Linked DNA regions of Natranaerobius thermophilus JW/NM-WN-LF. The protein of the gene in region 2 binds, or shares a complex with, the protein of the main gene of each other region. Links are inferred from orthologs where the notes say so. Each region holds a gene or a part of one and is shown on either strand. Other genes may lie near its edges.

What was found.
Region 1: pfkA (region 2) and pnp share a complex: the UniProt entries of both Bacillus subtilis proteins name them as parts of the possible RNA degradosome complex. The link is inferred for Natranaerobius thermophilus JW/NM-WN-LF from one-to-one orthologs.

Annotation. Positions count from the first base shown.
Region 1 is NC_010718.1:1,514,820-1,522,005, reverse strand. The notes cover bases 2,439-5,430. They hold pnp (polyribonucleotide nucleotidyltransferase), read right to left. Parts: upstream 5,017-5,430; coding sequence 2,860-5,016; downstream 2,439-2,859. Other genes in these bases: rpsO (30S ribosomal protein S15), read right to left, coding at 5,093-5,362; NTHER_RS07345 (polysaccharide deacetylase family protein), read right to left, coding at 2,439-2,707. Also shown: NTHER_RS07355 (M16 family metallopeptidase), read right to left, coding at 1-714; NTHER_RS07350 (VanW family protein), read right to left, coding at 776-1,660; more of NTHER_RS07345, read right to left, coding at 1,694-2,438; NTHER_RS07330 (bifunctional riboflavin kinase/FAD synthetase), read right to left, coding at 5,480-6,430; tRNA pseudouridine(55) synthase TruB, read right to left, coding at 6,443-7,186. UniProt on the Bacillus subtilis protein: Involved in mRNA degradation. Catalyzes the phosphorolysis of single-stranded polyribonucleotides processively in the 3'- to 5'-direction. Necessary for competence development in Bacillus subtilis.
Region 2 is NC_010718.1:2,107,174-2,114,260, forward strand. What follows is about bases 4,195-7,087. They hold pfkA (6-phosphofructokinase), read right to left. Parts: upstream 6,175-7,087; coding sequence 5,215-6,174; downstream 4,195-5,214. Other genes in these bases: NTHER_RS10190 (glucose-6-phosphate isomerase), read right to left, coding at 4,195-5,164; NTHER_RS10200 (ROK family protein), read right to left, coding at 6,245-7,087. In the rest of the region: hisA (1-(5-phosphoribosyl)-5-[(5-phosphoribosylamino)methylideneamino]imidazole-4-carboxamide isomerase), read right to left, coding at 1-432; imidazole glycerol phosphate synthase subunit HisH, read right to left, coding at 429-1,049; imidazoleglycerol-phosphate dehydratase HisB, read right to left, coding at 1,080-1,670; hisG (ATP phosphoribosyltransferase), read right to left, coding at 1,707-2,351; hisZ (ATP phosphoribosyltransferase regulatory subunit), read right to left, coding at 2,344-3,573; more of NTHER_RS10190, read right to left, coding at 3,824-4,194. UniProt on the Bacillus subtilis protein: Catalyzes the phosphorylation of D-fructose 6-phosphate to fructose 1,6-bisphosphate by ATP, the first committing step of glycolysis.

The DNA.
Region 1 (7,186 bases), 590 kb from region 2 along the record:
AACTTGTTCTGTATCTTTCCCTTTTACAATGCTATCTGTATAATAAGAAGGTCCCCGAAGAGGGTGATTGTCATTATTGTTTATATTTACAAAGCTTCCAAAATATTTAGTGGCTGTTTCGACTACATTATCCATAGAAACATTACCACTAACTGAAATAACTGTTTTTTCTGGGGTAAAATATCTTTTATGATGATTAATTAATGCTTCAGAACTCAAATTACTTACTGATTCCCTATCACCCAAAATATTGTGAGCTAATTCATGTTCTCCATAACATGATTGGATTAACAGGTCATGTACATATTCATCCGGTGTATCTTCGTACATTTTTAATTCCTCAAAAATTACCTGCTTTTCTTTTTCTAAATCTTCTTGGTCAAATTTGGAATTAAAAAACATATCGGCTAATATGGCAAGAGCAGTTTCAAAGTGACTATCAATGACTTTTATATAAATACAGGTATACTCTTTACTAGTAAATGCATTTATATGCCCACCAATACTATCAATTTCCTCCGCAATATCTTGAGCGGTTCTCGAGTCAGTACCTTTGAATAACATATGTTCTAATAAGTGAGAAATCCCTTGCTGGGAAAGATTTTCAAATCTACTGCCACTTTTGATCCAAATACCTACAGTTACTGATCTGACACTTTCCATGGGTTCAGCTACAATTCTTAATCCGTTTGGTAAAGTGTGTTTTTCAAACATTATGATCCCCCTCGCTTTATAAACTAAGGCTAAATTGGTTCCCAATATAGTAATTTTATTATTAATTGTTATTAAAAGCAAGGGGGACAGGTCTCATTACAGTTAACGCAAAAGGTTCTTGAGATTTGTATAAATCAACTTTTACCAATCCCTGGCTAACATGAGCTGTTAAAAGCAAGACATGCTCAGTATCATTTTTAAACTTTAAGTCTAGATAATCTCCGGCCACTGTAGCATCTCGACCTGGTGGTACGTAGTCTACGGGACTTCCATGAGGATGCCTTTCAACAATTTCTAGATCTGCTTCCAAGGCTACATTGTAAATTGTGCTCGATACCTGACAAACTCCCCCACCTATACCCATAGCAGTATCATTTACCAAAATTGGTGCATATCTATAGCCTCTTTCCCAGGTTCTCGGTAGAGTCGCTCTGTTAAAAGAAAAAATTTGACCCGGAAATAGCAAAGTATTGTTAACATCTTGGGATGATATCTCTATATTTGTAATTCTACCTTCTCCACCACCGCCTCCTAGACCAGTTGCAAAGCTAGCCATGGGTTCATCTATAGATGATAAGAACTCTTTTGTTATTAAAGGATATAATGGCAAATACTTAACTTCTACTTTAGACTCGGGAGGTGCTTCCATGGCTTTCTCTACAGTTTCCTTTATCAAGACTTTTTTACCTAATTTTTCTGGAACTATCTCATCGGTTTCCGGATCGAAATAGGCGTCTCGGTAGGGCTCATATTCTTGTTCTGCCAACTCTTCAACGTATTTTTCAACTTCATGTTTATACCATCTTCCGATATCTTTTTCTTCAAGATATACATCTTTTTCTACTCCAACAAAATACCGCCTGATATCATCAACTATATCAAATTGAACTTGAATAATAATCAAAATTAAAACTAATATTCCAATTATCCCTAGTTTGCCTTTCAAAGACATCCCAGATATCGCCACCTTCAAGCAAAATTATTGATAGTTTTTAATCAATTGAGATACAGGTAACACCTCATATTCTTTTGATTCCAATCCTGTGAGAATTTCATCTAGTGCTGTAACGGTATCCTCAGTTGGGTGCATTAATATAATGGCACCAGGATGGATATTGTTTAAAATTTTATCCGTCATATAATCTACCCCAGGTTCTTTCCAATCGATGGTATCAAGGGACCAAAGAATTGTATACATATCTAAATTACTAGCAACGCGTAAAACATCTTCATCAAAGTCACCTGCAGGTGGGCCAAATAGTTCAGCTTTTGTGCCAGTTATTTCAGAAATTTCCTGATTAGTTTTTTCAATTTCTTCTCTAATCTTATCTCTATTTAAATCACTCATCATATAATGACTGTAACCGTGATTACCGATCTCATGCCCGTATTCATGTATTTGTTCAACTTTATCTGGATTATTGGCAGCCCAGCGTCCTTCTAAGAAAAAAGAAATCCTGACTTGATGTTCCTCTAATAAGTTTAATAGCTCATCGATATATTCTGTTCCCCATGCTACATTGCAGATAAAAGCAGCATAATCTTTTTTGGGATTTCCCTGATAAATAGGAGCATCTTGATAATCTTGAATAGTTTTATCTGGAGGAATTGTGCTCAATTGAGGTGGTACAGTTGTTTCACTGTCTGCCAGCATAATGTTTTCTACAGTATTCTCTACATCTAGTTCTTTTCCAGGCAATCCAGGGATAACCCCCTTGGTAACCGGGTCCAGGTAGGCATCTTCACCTTCTTGATACAAATCTTCTTGGTATTTAGATACTATTGTAAATACCTCTTCCTTTGTCAGGTCACTTAAATCTTCTCCTAAAAACTCCACTCCTGGGTTAACACGTTGAGCATCTTTTGTAGATAAATCGACATCAATACCGTCATAAGCTATTACTAATAATGCCAGTAATACTATAAGGACTATTAGACCAAGTACAAAAAATTTTTTCATTTTTAAAACTTTAAAAGAAATTTTATTAAACATTTACAGTAAAAAACCTCCTCAAAAAGGAGATTTGAAACATGCTCAATCTATATATATGTATTATTATTATCACTATTCTGAGTTTAAGTTATTTTTATGTCGTAAAATGATTTTCTTTTTAGATCAAAATAAAAAACATAAACCCGTGGGGTTTATGTTTTTTTAGTAGATTTTTTATCATCATTATTCGTTTTTCCATCTTCTTCCCCGAGGGCTTGCTTTCTTGACAAGTTTATACGTCCTCGCTCGTCGATGTTAATTATTTTAACCAGAATTTCATCTCCAACTTTGGCTACATCCTCCGTTTTCCCGACCCTGTCTTCAGCAAGCTCGGAAATATGCACCAAACCTTCTTTACCTGGTAGTATCTCAACAAAAGCACCGTACTTTTCAGTTCGAACTACTTTTCCGAGATAAACTTCACCAACTTCAGGTTCTTTAATTAATTCGTCTATTGCTTTAATTGCCTGTTCCGCTTGTTCTGCATCTGAAGAAGAAATGTAAATTAATCCATCGGGCTCGATGTCGATTTTTACTCCTGTTTCATCAATGATCTTATTGATCATTTTACCACCAGGACCGATGACATTTCTAATCTTGTCTGGATCAATCTGCTTTTTAATAACCCTGGGGGCTAGAGGAGATAATTCTTCTCTCGGTTCACTGATTGTTTGTTTCATTATGTTTAAAATGTGCAGATATCCATCTTTACCCTGTTTCAATGCCTGTTTTAAAATCTCTCTTGTAGTACCAGAGATCTTGATATCCATTTGGAGTGCTGTAATTCCATCTTCAGTACCTGCTACTTTAAAGTCCATATCTCCTAGAAAGTCTTCAATCCCCTGAATATCGCTTAGAATTGCCAACTGGTCACCTTCTTTAATTAATCCCATGGCAATCCCTGAAACAGCTTTTTCTATTGGTACTCCTGCATCCATCAATGACAAGGAACTAGCACAAACACTCCCCATGGAGGTGGACCCATTGGATTCCAAAACTTCACTTACTAATCTTATAGTGTAAGGGAAGTCTTTTTCGGTAGGTATCATTGGCTTTAAGGCTCGTTCTGCTAAGGCACCATGACCAATTTCACGTCTTCCAGGACCTTTCATAAAGCCAGCTTCTCCTACACTATATGGTGGGAAGTTGTAGTGATGCATATAACGTTTGGACTCTTCAATATCCAATCCATCAAGTATTTGTACATCACCTAAAGCTCCTAATGTACACACATTTAAAACTTGAGTTTGACCTCTAGTAAATAGTCCAGAACCATGAGTGTTAGGTAGTAAATCTACATCACAAGTTACAGGTCGAATTTCTTTTTGACCTCTTCCATCAGGCCTTGAATTTTCATGAATGATACGTGAGCGCATTTCTCGTTTCAGTATCGAATCAAAAGCGCTTTTAATATGCTTTTCTTTGAGTTCCTCTTCTTCGTCTTCATTCTCTTCAGAGTTGTATTTCTCCAATAAGTGATCAACGACTTTTTGTTTTGCTTCATCCATAGCATCTTCACGTTCTAGTTTATCCTTTATTTGTAGAACTTTCTCAATATCTTCCAGGGCAAGTTCTTCTACTTCGGAAACAAGTTCGTCACTAGGAAGGTCTAGCTCGACTTCCATCTTTTTCTGGCCAACTTGTTCTACTAGCTGCTCTTGCATGGTAATTATCTTTTTGATTTCTTCATGAGCTTTCATAATTGCTTCTAACATTTCATCTTCGGGTAACTCGTTGGCTTCGGCTTCAACCATCATAATGGCATCCTTAGTTCCGGCTACTACCAAGTCAAGTTGACTTTCTTCGTGTTCATCCACATCTGGTGTGACCACAATTTCATCATTAACTTTTCCAACCTTGACTGATGCTATAGGTCCGTCAAAGGGAATGTCCGAAATTGACAGGGCAGCAGAAGCTCCGATTATGCTGGCAATTTCAGGGGGGCAGTTTTGATCTACACTCAAGACTGTACTGACTATGTGAACAGGATTTCTAAATCCATCAGGGAATAATGGACGAATTGGTCGGTCAGTTAATCTAGCAGTTAGAGTTGCCTTTTCCGTAGGCTTACCTTCACGTTTAATAAAACCACCGGGTATCTTTCCAACAGCGTAAAGTCTTTCTTCGTAATCCACTGTTAGTGGAAAGAAATTCAAATCATCTTTTGGTTCTTTTGAAGCAGTAGCAGTTACCAGCACTACTGTATTGCCGTACTGAACTTTAACAGCACCATTAGCCTGTTTAGCTAATTCCCCTGTCTCAAGGGTGAGCTGATATCCTGCTATTTCTTCTGAAACAGTTGTTGGCATATGTTTTTCCCTCCTTTATTTAATTTTTTTTGAATTCAAATAAAAGCGGGGTCTCCCCCGCTTAGTATGAACCAGATTATTTTCTTAATCCTAACTTTTTGATCAGTTCCAAGTACCTATCAGCAGAATTGCTCTTTAAGTAATTTAAAAGCCCCCTGCGTTTACCGACCATCTTCAATAGTCCTCTTCTAGAAGCATGATCCTGCTGGTGAGTTTTTAGGTGTTCATTCAATTGCTTAATTTTTTCAGTCAAGATTGCAATTTGTACCTCAGGCGAACCAGTATCATGTTCGTGTAGTTTGTACTTTTCCATAACTTCTTGCTTTTGCTCTTTGCTTAATGGCATTAATCTTTCACCTCCTCATATTTTTTAGCCCCAAAGCCAAGAATACGCCGGAGGAACGCTATTCCGAGCTTTGGTTGCATTTTAGATTCTAACATACCCCCTAGGATATGTAAAGAATCACTGATAATTGCCCTTGCTTTCTAAATTTGCAATTATATCGCGAGCCATTTTTATATCTCGATTAACTTGACTAACTAAAGTATTACTATCTAAAAACTTTCGTTCATCCCTGATAAAATCTAAAAAGGAAACAGTAAGTTCTTCATTATACAAGTCCTGTTTGTTATCCAGTAGGAAAGTTTCAGCCATTAATTCTTCCCCACTAAAAGTGGGTTTATTACCGACATTACATACGCCCCAATATTTATTCTGGTTTACCTCAACTCTAACTAAATAAACACCCAGGCGGGGAATTATTTTATGTTTAGGTATTTTTATATTAGCTGTAGGAAAACCAAGATTAGCACCTCGTCCCGCACCCTTTGTTACTGTACCAGAAATCGTATAAGGCGAACTCAACATTTGATTAGCTTTATTAATATGTCCTTCTCTAATATATTTTCGACACAATTGACTACTCACTATGATAGCTCCATCAATTTTTATCGGTTCTATAACAGAAACTTCAAAACCTAATTGTTTCCCAAAATCTTGTAAGTCACTAGGAGAACCCATTCCTTTTTGTCCAAAACTATAATCAAATCCTACAGAAACTCCCTGAACACGTAATTTATCGCACAACCATTTAGAATATTCCCGTGGAGAAAGTTCGGCAAATTCCCTGTCAAATTCTTTCAGAACTCCCACTTGAATACCTAAACTAGATATTTTATTTATTTTCTCTTCCAAGGTTGTTAATAAAAAATTAGATTTATTATGGAATTTTATCTCGGGATGAGGTTCAAGAAGTAATATACCTGGGGTAAAATCGTATTTTTCAGCTTTTTTGACTGTATCACGTAAAATCTTTTGATGTGCAATATGCACTCCATCAAAATTACCCAGGCTTAACCATAATTTCTTAGTTTTATTATCTTTAGTTAAGTTAAAGTCGCTTATTAATTTCACAATTATCACCTATTAAGCTATAATTTTTTCAGGTTTTAAAGTATTACTGGACGTGATTTTACCTAATCCTAAAAATAAATTATCACCTGAGCTATCTTCTTCATATATCCTATAAAGTTCTCCTGATTCAGCTATAACTGCAGTATTAACAAAGTTTCCATTTTTAAACCGTTTCAATTGCTGAGATTCTTTTAAAACCAGAGAGGGGATATCTGACAAGGGATAATCCACAGGAAATAAATGAATGCCCAGATCAGTTTTTTGTTCAGGGAGCTCTTGAGGAAATATGGCATCATCTAAATTAAATATGCCTGTAGCTGTTCTGATTAAAAAAGACATATACCCCACGGTTCCTGACAGCTTAGCCAAGTCTTCTGCTAAAGTTCTAATGTAAGTTCCCTTTGAACAATGAACATCAAAAAGAAATCTATGTTTTCCCTGGTGTTCATAAATATCGACTAAGTTTAAAGAGTGAATCGTGACTTGTCTAGGGGTTCGTTCAACCTCTTTCCCTTCTCGAGCTAGTTCATAAAGTTTTTTGCCTTTTTGTTTAATTGCAGAATACATTGGTGGAACCTGATTTATATTTCCGATAAGCTCTTGATACTTGTTTTTTAAATTTTCAATATGAGTATTCTGGACTTCATCTTTTTCAATTGTTTTACCTTGGGCGTCCAAAGTATCAGTAGCTTCACCTAAAGTTAACTCAAATCTATACTTCTTGTCCTGGGATAATATATATTGAGAAAAGCGCGT
Region 2 (7,087 bases):
ATTGACCCAACCTTCTGTAGCCACTTTACCACCTTTAATATCCACTCCAACTATTATATTTTTATGAAATAACTCTAAAGCTGATTGTAAAAAGTCCCTGTCATTGTAAGCTTTAGTACCAAGTATAACTTGGTCAACGCCCATATTAACCAGTCTTTCTATAGCTTCAATTGATCTAATTCCTCCACCTACTTGGACTGGAATCGATACTTTATTTGCTATTTTTTCGATAATAGTGGAATTTTTAACACTTCCTTGAAAGGCTCCTTCTAAGTCTACCAGGTGCAATCTAGAGGCGCCTTGTTCTTGAAAATGTCTGGCCATGTCTGAAGGGTTATCACTATACACTTTTTTCGAGCCCAATTCCCCTTCAGTTAACCTGACACATTCTCCTTCGTATAAATCAATTGCAGGTATCAATTCTAAACTCAACCCATCATCCCTCCAAACACTTTCAAGATAGATAACCCGGCATGACTGCTTTTTTCCGGGTGAAACTGTACACCCAATATATTATCTTGGCCCACAATACTGGGAAAAGATTCATAGTAACTCGTCTGTCCAATCAGCACATCTTCTGATAGCTGATCTAATTCGGCTCTATAAGAATGTACAAAATAAAAATATTCTCCATCAATATGATCAAAAACGGGATGGGAATTAGAAATATTAACTTGATTCCAGCCAACATGTGGAACCATCACGTCCTGGGGGAATTTAGTTATCCGACCATCAATCAAAGCCAGTCCAGGGGTCGCATTTCTCTCTGCATCCCCTTCTTCACCTTCTGTGAACAATAACTGCATCCCCAGGCATATCCCCAGCAAGGGGACACCAGCCTTAACCCGTTCCCTGATAATATCTTGAAAGCCTTGCTCTTTCAGCATGCTCATACCTTCTTTGAAGGAACCTACTCCAGGTAATATCAGGGCGGAATAGTTAGTTAATTTCTCAGGTGAATCAGTGATTTCACTGTTTATTTCCAAATAATCCAAAGCATTTTTTACACTAAATAAATTCCCGACACCGTAATCAATAATTCCAATCATTGTACCACCCCATTTACATTTGCGTCCGGTTTATAATTTGCCCTTTGACGAGGGAATTTTAGCTGTATCTCCGGATATGCGAACTGCTTCTCGAAGGCTGCGTGCTAGTCCTTTAAAAGTCGCCTCGGCTATATGGTGAGGATCAGTTCCAGATAATTGTCTTAAATGAAGAGTTATTTTACTTTCATTTACAAAAGACTTAAAAAACTCTCGGAATAATGCAGTTTCAAATTGACCCACCCTCTCATTTTGAAATTCCAAACCATAACTTAAATGAGGCCTTCCGGAAATATCTACAACTACTAAAATTAAAGTTTCATCCATAGGAAGGTGTATATTGGCATATCTATTAATACCACCTTTATCTCCTATCGCCTTTCTAAAAGCTTCTCCCAATACCAAGGCAATATCTTCCACTATATGATGATTATCAATTTCCGTATCCCCGGAAGCTTCAATTTCCAAATCAAAACCTGAATGGTAACTGAAGAGTTCGAGCATATGATTTAGAAAATAAACCGGAGTGTCAATGCTAAAATTGGCTTGCCCATCCAAGTTGACGGAAAGTTGAATTTCCGTTTCTGAAGTTTTTCTTTCTACTGTGGCAACCCTTCTTTCCATTGATAACACCTCTCTTATACTATTTAATTATCCTAATTAAACTAAATCTTTTAAATTTTCCACTAGTTGGCCAATGCGATTCTGTTTCAATTGATAGCTCCCTTTATTGGCAATCAAGCGGGTTGTAATATCCATAATCGAAGATACTTCTTCTAAATTATTTTCCTTTAAGGTTTTGCCTGTTGAAACCAAGTCTGCTATAGTATCAGACAAGCCGATAAGGGGGGCTAGTTCCACTGACCCATTTAATTTAATTATTTTTACCTGTCGGCCAAACTCCTGGAAGTATTCTTGGGTTATTTGAGGATATTTAGTAGCTACAGCATTTACAGAGTTTATATCAAATGTTTCATTAGATTTTTCTCGAGCTAGTACCATTTTACAGTAACCCATCTTCATATCAAGTAACTCGTAATATTCACCTTTAACCTCTTCAATCACATCTTTGCCAACAATTCCTATATCAGCTGCACCGTGTTCAACATAAGTTGGTACATCCATAGGTTTTCCTAATATAAAAGACAAAGACTGCTCTTGATCGGTAAAAATTAACTTTCTACCATTTTCATTAACCTGATCACAGGCTATACCTGCTTGTTCCAGTAGTTTAACACTTTCATCAAGAATCCTACCCTTTGGTAAAGCAATTGTCAGTTGTTCTCCCGTTCTCATCCTAGACATCCTTTCTTTCCGAATTAGTGCTGATATTTTCCTTAACCATTCCATGATTACCTATATAATAAAATTGGTCAGCTCCCTGTTCTTTCGCTTTGCGTCGAGATACTTCCAATTCCTGGCTATTTAACTCCAAACTCACTCTATATCCTCGCTGACGATAATCTTTTACATGTTCTAAGGCTTGGTCACGCTTACCCTGGGTATATCCAAAATGAAGTTTTGACAACGCATCACCTTTAACTTTCACTAAATCTATTAAACTATCAAAAGAAAAGGCGAAACCCGTAGCCGGTAAGCTCATACCGTATTTATCCATCAGCTTATCATATCGGCCACCTCCACAAAGTGGAAAGCCAACTTTTTCGGCATAACCTTCCATAATAAAACCGGTATAATAATCTAATTTTCGTACTAGAGACAGATCAAATGTCACCTTATCTTGCAAGCCGTAACTTTCAAGAGTTTTAAAGATATTTTCGAGTTCATCTAAAATATTCATAACTGGCTTAAACCCAGCTACTTCCCTAACATAGTTAAGATTTTCTTTATTACCCCTGAATTTTGGTAACTTTTTAAGAATATCCTTACTGTCTGATTCCAATTCCAGACTATCAATTATCCCCTGATATTGGACTAAATTATTTTCATTTAAAGCTTCAATTAACATACTTTGAGAGGATTGATCAACTTTAAGACAATCTAATAAATTATTGATAAACTTAAGATTGCCAATACAGATAACAAAATTCTTTATCTCCATTTTTTGAAATGTCTCTGCTGCCATAGCTACTAATTCGGCATCTCCACCCGGTGCTTCACCACCTATCAATTCAACTCCCACTTGAGTTTGTTCTTTTTCATTAATTGAATTGCCATTATTTGCTCGAAAGATTTTACCAGAATAACATAATCTCAATGGCAGGGGATGATTTTTATAGTAAGTTGCAACTAATCTAGCAATTGAAGGTGTAAAATCAGGTCTAAGTACAACCAAACGTCCAGTTTCATCATTGAACTGGAACATTTGTTGTTCCAGCAAGTTTTCTTTATTTACTGAGAATATATTGGAATATTCGATATAAGGCACAGAAACCTCATCATACCCCCATAGTTTAAAGGTTTCTAAAATTTTATTTTCTAATAATCGAAACTTTTCTACTCTATTAGGTAAGTTATCGTTGACTCCTGATGGTTTTTGTAACAGCTGAATCTCTCTTGGGACCAATTAAGGAACCTCCTTTATTTCGTTAACTCGTTAAAGTGTTAATTAATCATTGGTAATATCTTATCACGCCTATTTTATTCCGTCAATAAAATGGGTCTCTGTAAGATAATTAAGGGATTACGTTTTGAAGTTGTAATTTTAAAATTACAAGCAAATTTACACCAAAAATCACACCCATATTCACATCAGAAAGATTTATTTATACGTGTGAATACAGGTGTGAAAATCATGTAATTTAAGTCACCTAGTATCAAATTTGTTCTAGTCTAGACAAAACATTTTGTTTATAAGCTTCTACACCTGGTTGATTAAAGGGATTAACTCCTAATAAATAACCACTGGCCGCACAGGATTTCATGAAGAAATAAAATAAGAGTCCCAAATAATAAGAATTGATTTCTGGGAGTGAAATTACAATATTAGGAACACCTCCCCAGTTATGCGCCTGAACAGTACCCAAAAATGCCTGACGGTTTATTTCATGAAAACTTTTTCCTTGTAAATAAGTTAAACCGTCATCATTTTCATGGTTAGATTTGTTGTCACCTTCTTCTCCTCGGCTATAATTTAAACCTGGAAGTACTAAGTCATCCTCAGTCTCCCACCATACGGTTGTGGCAAATAAGTGCCTACTACCCTCTTGTATATACTGACCTAGTGAATGTAGATCTGTAGTAAAATCTGCCCTGGTCGGGAATATACCTTTACCATCTTTACCTTCACTTTCGCCAAACAATTGTTTCCACCACTCACCTAAATAACCTGCAAAGGGATCGTAGGTTACAAGTATTTCAGTTTGTTTACCTTTTTGGAGTAGAATATGCCTTAATGCGGCATAAATATAGGCAGGGTTTTTATCTAAATCGGGTATACTTGTTATCTCATAAGCTTTCTGTGCACCATTTAACATGTCTTTAATATTCACTCCGGAAACAGCAATGGGAAGAAGCCCGACTGGTGTCAATACTGAATACCGTCCACCGATGCCATCAGGTATAACAAGTGTTTCATAGCCCTCTTTGTCAGCCAAGGCTTTAAGCTTTCCTTTCTCACCATCGGTAGTTGCAATAATCCTCCGCCTGGCTTCATCTTTACCAAATCTCTCTTCCATAAAAGATCGAATAGTGCGAAAGGCAAGAGAAGGCTCCAAAGTTCCCCCGGATTTGGATATAACATTGACAAATACCTGACGTCCCTCCAGAGAAGCTAGCACTTCATTGATATAGCGTGGTGAAAGATGATGACCCAAGTATAAAATCTCAGGAGAATTATTATCAGGTCGTAAAAATTCAATGGCTGCCCTGGCTCCAATATAAGAACCTCCAACGCCGATTACTAAAAACACGTCAGCTTTAGACCTGATATTTTCTGCCAGTTCCTTAATTTTTGTCACTGGAATAGACTGTTCATAATTTAGAGGTAATTCAAGCCAATCAAGGGCATCATTACCCAGGCCCGTTTTTTCATGAATCTGTTCGTGAATTTGATGAATTTTCGCTTGATAAGCGTCTAATTCGTGATTTTTTATAAAATCACTGCAATAGTTCCAATTCACCTCAATTCTTTCAACTGCTAATTGATACTCTTTCATAGAGATCACCTCTAATATAGGTTTTGTACAATTTGAATGATCAATTATATTTAGATTGACAGGCTTTGAGAAAGCTCATAAATATCGTAATCAGGTTCTTCAATTTTACTAAATACATCCTTGAATTGTACGGGAACAAGCTTGTAATCTCTCATTCCTATCATTTTATCAGATTCCCCTGCAACTAAGAGATCCACTGCCTTTGCCCCTAAACGACTACCCAACATCCTATCATAAGCAGTTGGCGTTCCTCCTCGTTGAACGTGACCTAGAACAGTCACCCTATTATCGAGTCCTGCCCGTTCTTTAATCTCTTTTCCAATTTCAGCTCCCGGTTTGACACCTTCTGCCACAATTATTATGCTATGCTTTTTTCCACGTTTATATCCGTGTTTTAGTCTTTCGATAACCTTTTCCATATCGTAATCTATTTCTGGAATCAGTACAGATTCGGCCCCACCGGCTAAACCTGACCATAAAGCTAAATTACCACAATCTCTTCCCATAACTTCTATTACAAATATTCGTTCATGGGAAGTGGCAGTATCTCTTATGCGGTCGATAGCTTCAATGACAGTGTTGAGGGCTGTATCAAAGCCAATACTCATCTCTGTTTCAGGAATATCATTATCGATAGTTCCTGGAACACCTATTACTGGTAACCCCATTTGAGATAATTTCTCTGCTCCCTTGAAACTTCCATCCCCTCCGATAACAATTAACCCTTCAATTCCCAGTTCTTTTAAATTATCAAAACCTTTTTGTTGTCCCATTTCGGTTTTAAACTCTTCAGACCTACTGGTGTGCAAAATGGTACCACCGCGGTGGATGATATCTCCCACACTACCTATTTCTAATTTTTCGATATTTCCATTTATCAATCCACTAAAGCCATAATATATCCCATAAATATCTAAACCCATATATATGCCCCGGCGCACCACTGCTCTAATAGTGGCATTCATGCCAGGAGAATCTCCTCCACTGGTTAAAACTCCAATTTTTTTCACTGAAAGTACCCCCTTAAGCTCATTCTAATTAATTTTGATTTTACTTCCAGGCCATTTTATACTATGAATTTTAGTTTATCTTTTCATATATTAAATAATACAATCCATGTAGAGCAACTTTATTCCCGAGTTTAGAGACTAACACCTTTTCTGTGGGAAATTCAGGACAGTCCCCCATAAAATCCTCTAAATAAGCTCTGACTGGCTGTAATAATAAATTCCCTCCTCTGGAAATTCCACCACCTAATACAACAACTTCAAACTCCAATACATGTAAAGCATGGGATATCCCCCAGGCTAAGTAATACGATGCTTCTTGAATTACTCTTTTTGCAGTTTCGTCTCCATTATCGGCCCTGTTAAAGACTTCCCGTGCTGTCAACTGATGCTCATCATATAGAGCTTTAGCTTTACTTTCAATAGCAACACCTGAACATTCTGTTTCTAAACAGCCAACTTTTCCACAGTTACAAAGCTTTCCATCTATAGGTCTCACCAATATATGTCCTATCTCCCCAGTCAAACCTAAGTTTCCACGATGAATTGCCTCGTTTACAATTACGCCACTACCTACTCCTGTACCTAAAGTTATTAATAGATTGTCCCGGGTTCCTTGTGAAGCCCCGGCTTTATGTTCTCCCCATGCAGCAGCATTTGCATCATTCTCTACAAGAACATGTGCATTAAATTTTTGCTCTAATTTGAATTTCAAGGGAACATTTTCTAAACCCATGTTAACTAATTGCGGTATCCTATCTCCTTTTAATGGAACAAATCCGGGCACTCCTATCCCTAAACCTATAACATTGTTTTTGTCTTGGTTTTGACATTCTAACATTTCCTGGGCTAAATCTTCTATTATATCAACTAATTCATCGACACTATTTACATTTCGTGAAGATCGGTTTGCCTC